One region of the Pseudoduganella sp. R-43 genome, then DNA from elsewhere that is predicted to be linked to it. Evidence: riboswitches for the same ligand, from Rfam matches in the RefSeq annotation. Region 1 holds a riboswitch; the other holds the start of a gene.
The links. A riboswitch is a leader RNA that binds a small molecule or an ion and turns the genes downstream of it on or off. The one in region 1 is predicted to bind glycine.

Region 1 (3,400 bases):
CTTTTTGGGGCGCCGAAGATGTGTGGTTTTCTGGAAGCATGGTCTGGCCTGACTTTGGTGGTTATTCACATTGTCGCAGATTCTTTCCACATGGCAATAGGCAAATCAAAAGAATCTGCAAATATTTTCGGCGATGTGGTCAAACGGTTGGGTTTGCACCACAATGGTGCAAGGTCATGTCCTACACGCCGGTCAGTTGTATTCCGATTCACCTTTACTATTGCAGAAAGCATGATGAAGTTCCGATCCTTCAGAAAGGAACTGTCATGAAATCCAGGCAAAAATCCAGCAAGCAGAGTTCGAGCTCGGGCACACGCCAAAGCGCCGACCAGGGTTCCCGTTCGGGAGCCCAGCCGGCCAGCCAGCAGTCCGATACCGGCCGTCAGAGCAAGACGGACAAGAAGACACCTGCCAGCCGTAGCGGCAATCGCTAGATGACGGGCGCGGCATAGGGGGCCTGGGAGTTCGCTTCCAGGCCCTGTCGTTTCAGATATTGCGCTTCAGATGTTCGTTACGCGCTTGCCCTTGGGCGGCTTGAAGTCGGCCACGTCGTTGACGAGACCGACCTTGGCAGCTTCCTGGGCAGTCAGGTGCAGGTCTGAATAGGCGTGGATATTCCAATGTTCGTCGGTCAGACGGACATGTTTGCGCAAGATCGATTCGGTGCGGGCGTCGTCCGCCTGCAAGCCTTCCACAATGATGCGCAGCGCATCTGGCCGCGCTCCGTGCGGCGCACTTGCATGCGACTTGTGCACCATGAAACGCGCGGTTTCGCTGGCAAAGCGTTCGTCGCCGGACAGGAACAGGATGACGGCAATGGAAGCCACCGCTCCGCCGTTATACGTGACGATCTTGATCGGCAAGTTGCGCAGGTAATTGTGCAGGCACAAGCCGTCGCTCACGTAGCCGCCGTTGGACTGGATCAGGATGTGGGCGGTTTCGATCCCATCCTCTGTCATGTCCGCCACCGCATCGAACATGCGGTGCACCATATCGCTGTTCACGTCGCCGGACAGGGTGAACCAGGCCTCGGTATCGCGTTTTTGCTTTTCTTCGCTCATGGTCGCTCCACTCTGTAAATGGATGTCCGGTCATTCTAGCGCAGACCGCCATCCAGGCGTGCCCTCCTCAGTCATTAGCCAGCACATCCTCCAGGCATCGCGCCACCAGCAGCTTCGCCGAGCAGCGTGACAACTCGGGCTCAACTACCGCCTTGATCCGCTCCCGCAAAGGGCTCGACAGTAGCCCGAAGCGCTGCTCCAGCAACTCCAGCAACATTTGCCGTCGCCCCATCAATTGCCCTTGCTCCAAACCTTGCTCCAAACCTTGCTCCAGTCCTCGCACCCGTCCTTGCGCCTCACCACGCTCGACAGCGTCCCTCACCATGGAATTAACGTACGGCATATTCAACCGCCTTTCCAGCTCACCTAACGCCGCCTCATAGCGAGCTTTCTGCGGCTCAGGCAAGTACATTCTTTCGGCGGCGGATCGAAGTCGAGCAATTTGATTGTTGTAAATTCAATCGACTGACGCGTTCCCCAAGCCTCACAAACGAAGGAATTCGGGCGCCAGCCCTGGCCTTGCGTCACGGCTTACTTTGCCCAATTCCTGGTCGTGAAACTGCGGGTTCACGGCCCAATCGATTGCCGCCTCCAGCCAGGGGCAGAAGATGGCAAGAAATTCCCTGTAATAGCGTTCAACCGCGGCTTTCCAGGGATTGTCATAGTCGTCGTTTGGCGTTTTCATGACCATTGGACCAACGGCCCAGCGGCAAGTTCCCCGGGGCCGCAAGATTGACTTTATTGCCCTCCTGTCATATAGTCGCAAGTCTTGATCGGGAGAGACCAGCTGCCGCTGGCGCCGAAGGGGCATTACCCAGAAACTCTCAGGCAAAAGGACCGAACAAGGGCCCCATGGGCTAAAACTCTGGAGAGCGGTCCGCCATGGCGCAGGGCCCACCGAAGGGGCGTGCGGGATTACCTTCCCGTTATCTCTCAGGTACCAAGGACAGAGGGGTAGGCGTATTCATGTTTACGTTTATTAACCCCTATTCTCTGCCCCGAGGTATCAATGACGCTCAAAGCAACCCCACTCAACAACGCTCATCGTGCCCTCGGCGCCCGCATGGTCGACTTCGGCGGCTGGGACATGCCGGTCAACTACGGCTCCCAGATCGAAGAGCACCATGCCGTGCGCACCGACGTCGGCATGTTCGACGTGGCCCATATGTGCGTGGTTGACATCAAGGGCGCCAACGTGCGTTCCTTCCTGCGCGGCCTGGTCGCCAACAACGTCGACAAGCTGCAGGTATCGGGCAAGGCCCTGTACTCCTGCATGCTGACCCCGGAAGGCACCGTCATCGACGACCTGATCATCTACTTCATCAACGAAGAGTGGTTCCGCCTGGTGGTCAACGCCGGTACCGCGGAAAAAGACATCGCGTGGATGAACAAGCAGAACGAAGCCACCAATGCCGGCCTGACCATCACCCAACGCCGCGACGGCGCCAACGCCATGGCCCTGATCGCCGTGCAAGGCCCGAACGCCCGCGCAAAAGTGTGGGAAGTGATCCCGCAAGCCAAGGAAGCCACCGCTGAAATGAAGCCATTCAACGTGGCGCTGGTGCCAGGCACCGCCTTTGGCGAAGCCATGGTGGCCCGCACCGGCTACACCGGTGAAGATGGCTTCGAAATCGGTGTCGCCGCGGAACAAGCTGAAAACCTGTGGAATGCACTGAACGCGGCAGGCGTCAAGCCGGCCGGCCTGGGCGCGCGCGACACCCTGCGCCTGGAAGCCGGCATGAACCTGTACGGCCAGGACATGGACGAAACCGTGAACCCGCTGGACGCCGGCCTGGCATGGACCATCGACCTGGTCTCCGAGCGCGACTTCATCGGCAAGGCGGCCCTGCAAGCGAAAGGCCAGAACGCCCAGTTCGTCGGCCTGATCCTGCGCGAAAAAGGCGGCGTGCTGCGCGCCCACCAGAAAGTCATCGCCCCCAACGGCGACACTGGCGAAATCACCTCCGGCACCTTCTCCCCTACCATGCAGCAGGCCATCGCGCTGGCGCGCGTGCCGATGGGCGTGAACGTGGGCGACACCGTGCACGTGGAAATCCGCGACAAGAAGCTGGCCGCCACCGTCGTGAAGCTGCCTTTCGTCCGTAACGGTAAAATCCTGGTTGCTTAAGCCAGACCCGCAAAACCAAACAATAACCTTAGCCTTGGAGCCAACATGAGCAACATTCCAGCAGACCTGAAGTACACCGAGTCCCACGAGTGGGTACGCGCTGAAACGGACGGCACCGTGACCGTCGGCATCACCGAATTCGCGCAAGACGCCCTGGGCGACATCGTGTTCGTCGAGCTGCCAAAAGTCGGCGCATCGTTCACCGCCGGCG
Region 2 (3,400 bases), 1.7 Mb from region 1:
GGTCGACCTGGCGCAGGCCGCGGTGGTCTACCAGCAGGCGGCAAAGCTGGGTAGCGCGCAAGCGCAAGTCAGGCTGGCTGGCATGTACTGGATGGGGCAAGGCGTGAAAAAGGACTACATCCAGGCCGCAACCTATTATCGCCAGGCAGCGGAGCAGGGGGAAATTACTGCTATCCGCAAGCTGGTCTACCTGCTCGAGAATGGCGTCGGCACAGCCCGTAACGTCGACGAGTCGAAGAAGTGGGCCGCCAAGCTGGAACAACTGGGCGGCAGCAACTGACATGAAAAGCCCGCCAGGCGTTTGCTGGCGGGCTTTTTAGTTTAAGGGCTGACGTTCATGCGTTGCGTGTGCGTCCAATTGTGGTCATAGGCGCTGACTGCCGATGCAAAGGTGCGGTAGGTCTGTCCTTCGCCTGGCCACGGGTTCATGATGTAGATGTAGTTGGTTCCGTTGTAGGTTTCGTAACCGCGTCCCACCATGATATGCCCCCCGCCATTGGTCCAGCCGTAGCGGATCACGAAGGGGCGGTTGCCATTGATCTCATTCACCACCGAATTCCACGACAGGTAGTTGTTGATCGCCGTGTTTGGCACGCCCCAGTTGTACAGGATGTTCTGCACGCTGCCGGACGTGCCGTACATATTGTTCGGCCGGTTGGCGTAGCTGTTCCAGTTGAAGGTGCTGTTGCCGCAGGCGTAGTTGATGCCGTAAGCCCAGTTCACGATCTGGCATTGGCTGGGTGTGCGGCTGTAGTAGTTCAGGACCGCTTTGCTGGAGCCTGCCCAGCACCACTGGCTGTGTTCCTGCGTCACCAGCGGGACGTTCAAGGTACGCCATTGCGCGAAGGCTGAGGGCAGGGCAAGCACCAGCGCTGCACCGGCCACGATTTTTGCGATTTTCATAGTCGGTCCTCCTTAGCGAAATGCTTCAATGTTGGCTTTGACGGCGGCGCGCAATGGCTCCAGCAATTCCGTGCCGTCGACCAGCTGGTTGCCGTTCTTCTGAAGCAGCAGCGATTCGCGAGCCGAGTGCAGCGGCGCGAACTTGGCGTGGTCCACTTCCAGCAGGTCGGCGCGGGCCTGGTAGATGCGGATGAAGCGCAGGTTGGAACGCGCGCTGTTGCCGTGAACCGCCATCGCAGCATCCACGTCTTTTGCGAGGATGGAGGCGCCATAGGCGACGGTTTCATAACGGCCGTTCACACGCTGGACAGTCGCCAGTCCGATGGGCTTCCCGTGCAGGGAAATGACGAAGCGCCATTCGCCGGTAGGCTTGGCTAGGGATGCCAGGTCGCCGCGCGCCAGCAGGTCTTTCGGGTCGACGGTGTAGACCTCGAAACCGTGGCCGACCGTGGCTTGCTTCAAGTCGCCCACGTCCGTGATATCGAGCGGGAAGTCGACCGGTGCGCTGCCGGGGCGAATCGCCTGCTGGTGCTCGGCGAATTGTACGAGTCCGCGTTTGGCGGCCTGCAATGCCGCGCCGTTGTCTGCTTTTGCCAGGAACGGGGCGGCCAACATCGCTGCGCAGGCAATGCGCAGCCAGAGTCGATGCGTATGCATGTGACTACTCCTCTGAAGGTTGATCAGATGTTCTTGAGGTGCGAGGTGATTGCCCCCTCTGTGCTGGACCTGAGAGTTTCACAGGCGTTGGCGGCCTGCTTGCTCCTTCGGTGCGCCGGCGCTTACCCTTGCCGGCGGCTCTTCAGAGTTGTGAAAACACGCGACCGGTCCTTTGGCCTGAGAGATTCCGGGGGCGGCTTGCTCCTTCGGCGTTGTCCATGGGTGGGACAAACTCTCCCGATCGCGCGACCGGAATGCTCCGGCAGCGAAATCAGGATATCCCAGGGATTTATTCGATTTCAATCGTTTTCCGATACACGTTGCGTTTTCGCCAAGAAGGACTTTCCTGTTATTCTATTGACACTCGCCTGGGAAATTGGTAACGTTTCCAAAAATAAGCGGCACACAGAGGAGACGGGATGTTTAAGCAGTTATTTGCTTGTGCAATGGCGTTCGGCGCCACCTCCGCGCAGGCTGCCGGGCCAAGCGCAGAAGTGATCCATTGGTGGACGTCAGGCGGTGAATCCGCTGCCGTCAAGCAGCTCGCAAGTGCCTATCGTGCCGCCGGCGGCACATGGATCGATACGGCGATTGCCGGTGGCGAGCAGGCTCGCGCGGTGACCCTCAATCGCATGGTTGGCGGCAAGGCGCCTGCTGCAGCGCAGTTCAATATTTCCAAGCAGTTCCTCGATATAGTGGACCAGGACATGCTGGTGCAACTGGATGATGTCGCACGCCAGGAGCGCTGGGAATCCACGCTGCCGGAACCGATCGTCAACACCATCCGCATCGATGGCCATTACTACGCGATGCCGATGAACATCCACATGCAGACCTGGATCTGGTATTCCAGGGCCGCCTTCAAAAAGGCCGGCATCGCAAAAGAACCTGCAACCGTCGACGAACTTTTTGCCGCGCTGGATAGACTCAAGGCCGCGGGCCTGGTGCCGCTGGCGCATGGCGGGCAGGCGTGGCAGGAGCACATTCTGTTCGCATCGCTGCTGGCAAACATGGGAGGGCGCCAGCTCTACCTGCAAGTGATGCGCGATCGCGACCAGCGTGCGATCAATTCCGAACCGGTGCGCAAAGTGCTGCTGGCCTTCAAGCGCCTGCAATCCTATGTCGATCCCGCGTCACCGGGCCGCAACTGGAATGACGCGACCGCAATGCTGGTTAGCGGCAAGGCGGGCATGCAGATCATGGGGGATTGGGCCAAGGGCGAATTCAGCAATGCAAAAATGGCGCCCGGCGTCGATTACGGCTGCATCGCGGGCCTTGGCGCGAATTCGCCGTACCTGATCCAGGGCGACGCTTTCGTCTTTCCTCGTTCGGAGCAGGCGGTAGTGCAGCAGGCACAGAAGCTGATGACCAAAGTGCTGCTGGCGCCTGCGACACAGGTGAGCTTCAACAAACTCAAAGGCTCGGTGCCTCCGCGTGTGGATGCCGATACCAGCCAGCTCGACGCCTGCGCCCGCGCGGGCGCCGCCATCATGCGCGACCGCAATCGACAGGTCGGGGCGCCCGAAATCTACCTGACTCCCGACCAGAACGGTGCAGTCCAGGACGCGCTGACCGCGTACTGGAACACATCGATGACGGTTGACAAGGCGCAGAAGGCGCTTGCTGCGGCGCTGAGGAACTGAGCGGTGCGTCGAGCCATGTCTTATGCGGCGCTGTTGCCGATGTTGCTGACGGTATGCGTGGGCTACCTCGGCTCCTTCGCCTGGACGTTCTACGTATCCCTCACCAGTTCGCGCAGCATCGCGACCAGCAAGCTGGTTGGCATGGCGCAGTATGAGCGCCTGTTCGACAATGAGCGCTGGCTGCTGTCGCTGCACAA

Region 2: it holds a riboswitch for glycine, as region 1 does, so the genes downstream of both, ACN9M3_RS10955 (hypothetical protein) here and gcvT (glycine cleavage system aminomethyltransferase GcvT) in region 1, are expected to answer to the same signal.

Annotation. Positions count from the first base shown of each region.
Region 1 is NZ_CP183988.1:4,090,474-4,093,873, forward strand. Features, by position in the region: gene ACN9M3_RS18455 (hypothetical protein) at 267-434, shown strand; gene ACN9M3_RS18460 (ATP-dependent Clp protease proteolytic subunit) at 501-1,061, opposite strand; gene ACN9M3_RS18465 (hypothetical protein) at 1,129-1,473, opposite strand; gene ACN9M3_RS18470 (hypothetical protein) at 1,546-1,746, opposite strand; glycine riboswitch at 1,826-1,911, shown strand; glycine riboswitch at 1,917-2,021, shown strand; gene gcvT (glycine cleavage system aminomethyltransferase GcvT) at 2,071-3,189, shown strand; gene gcvH (glycine cleavage system protein GcvH) at 3,235-3,400, shown strand, end outside.
Region 2 is NZ_CP183988.1:2,402,309-2,405,708, forward strand. Features, by position in the region: gene ACN9M3_RS10945 (tetratricopeptide repeat protein) at 1-280, shown strand, start outside; gene ACN9M3_RS10950 (C39 family peptidase) at 322-903, opposite strand; gene ACN9M3_RS10955 (hypothetical protein) at 916-1,560, opposite strand; glycine riboswitch at 1,716-1,810, opposite strand; gene ACN9M3_RS10960 (ABC transporter substrate-binding protein) at 1,980-3,203, shown strand; gene ACN9M3_RS10965 (carbohydrate ABC transporter permease) at 3,219-3,400, shown strand, end outside.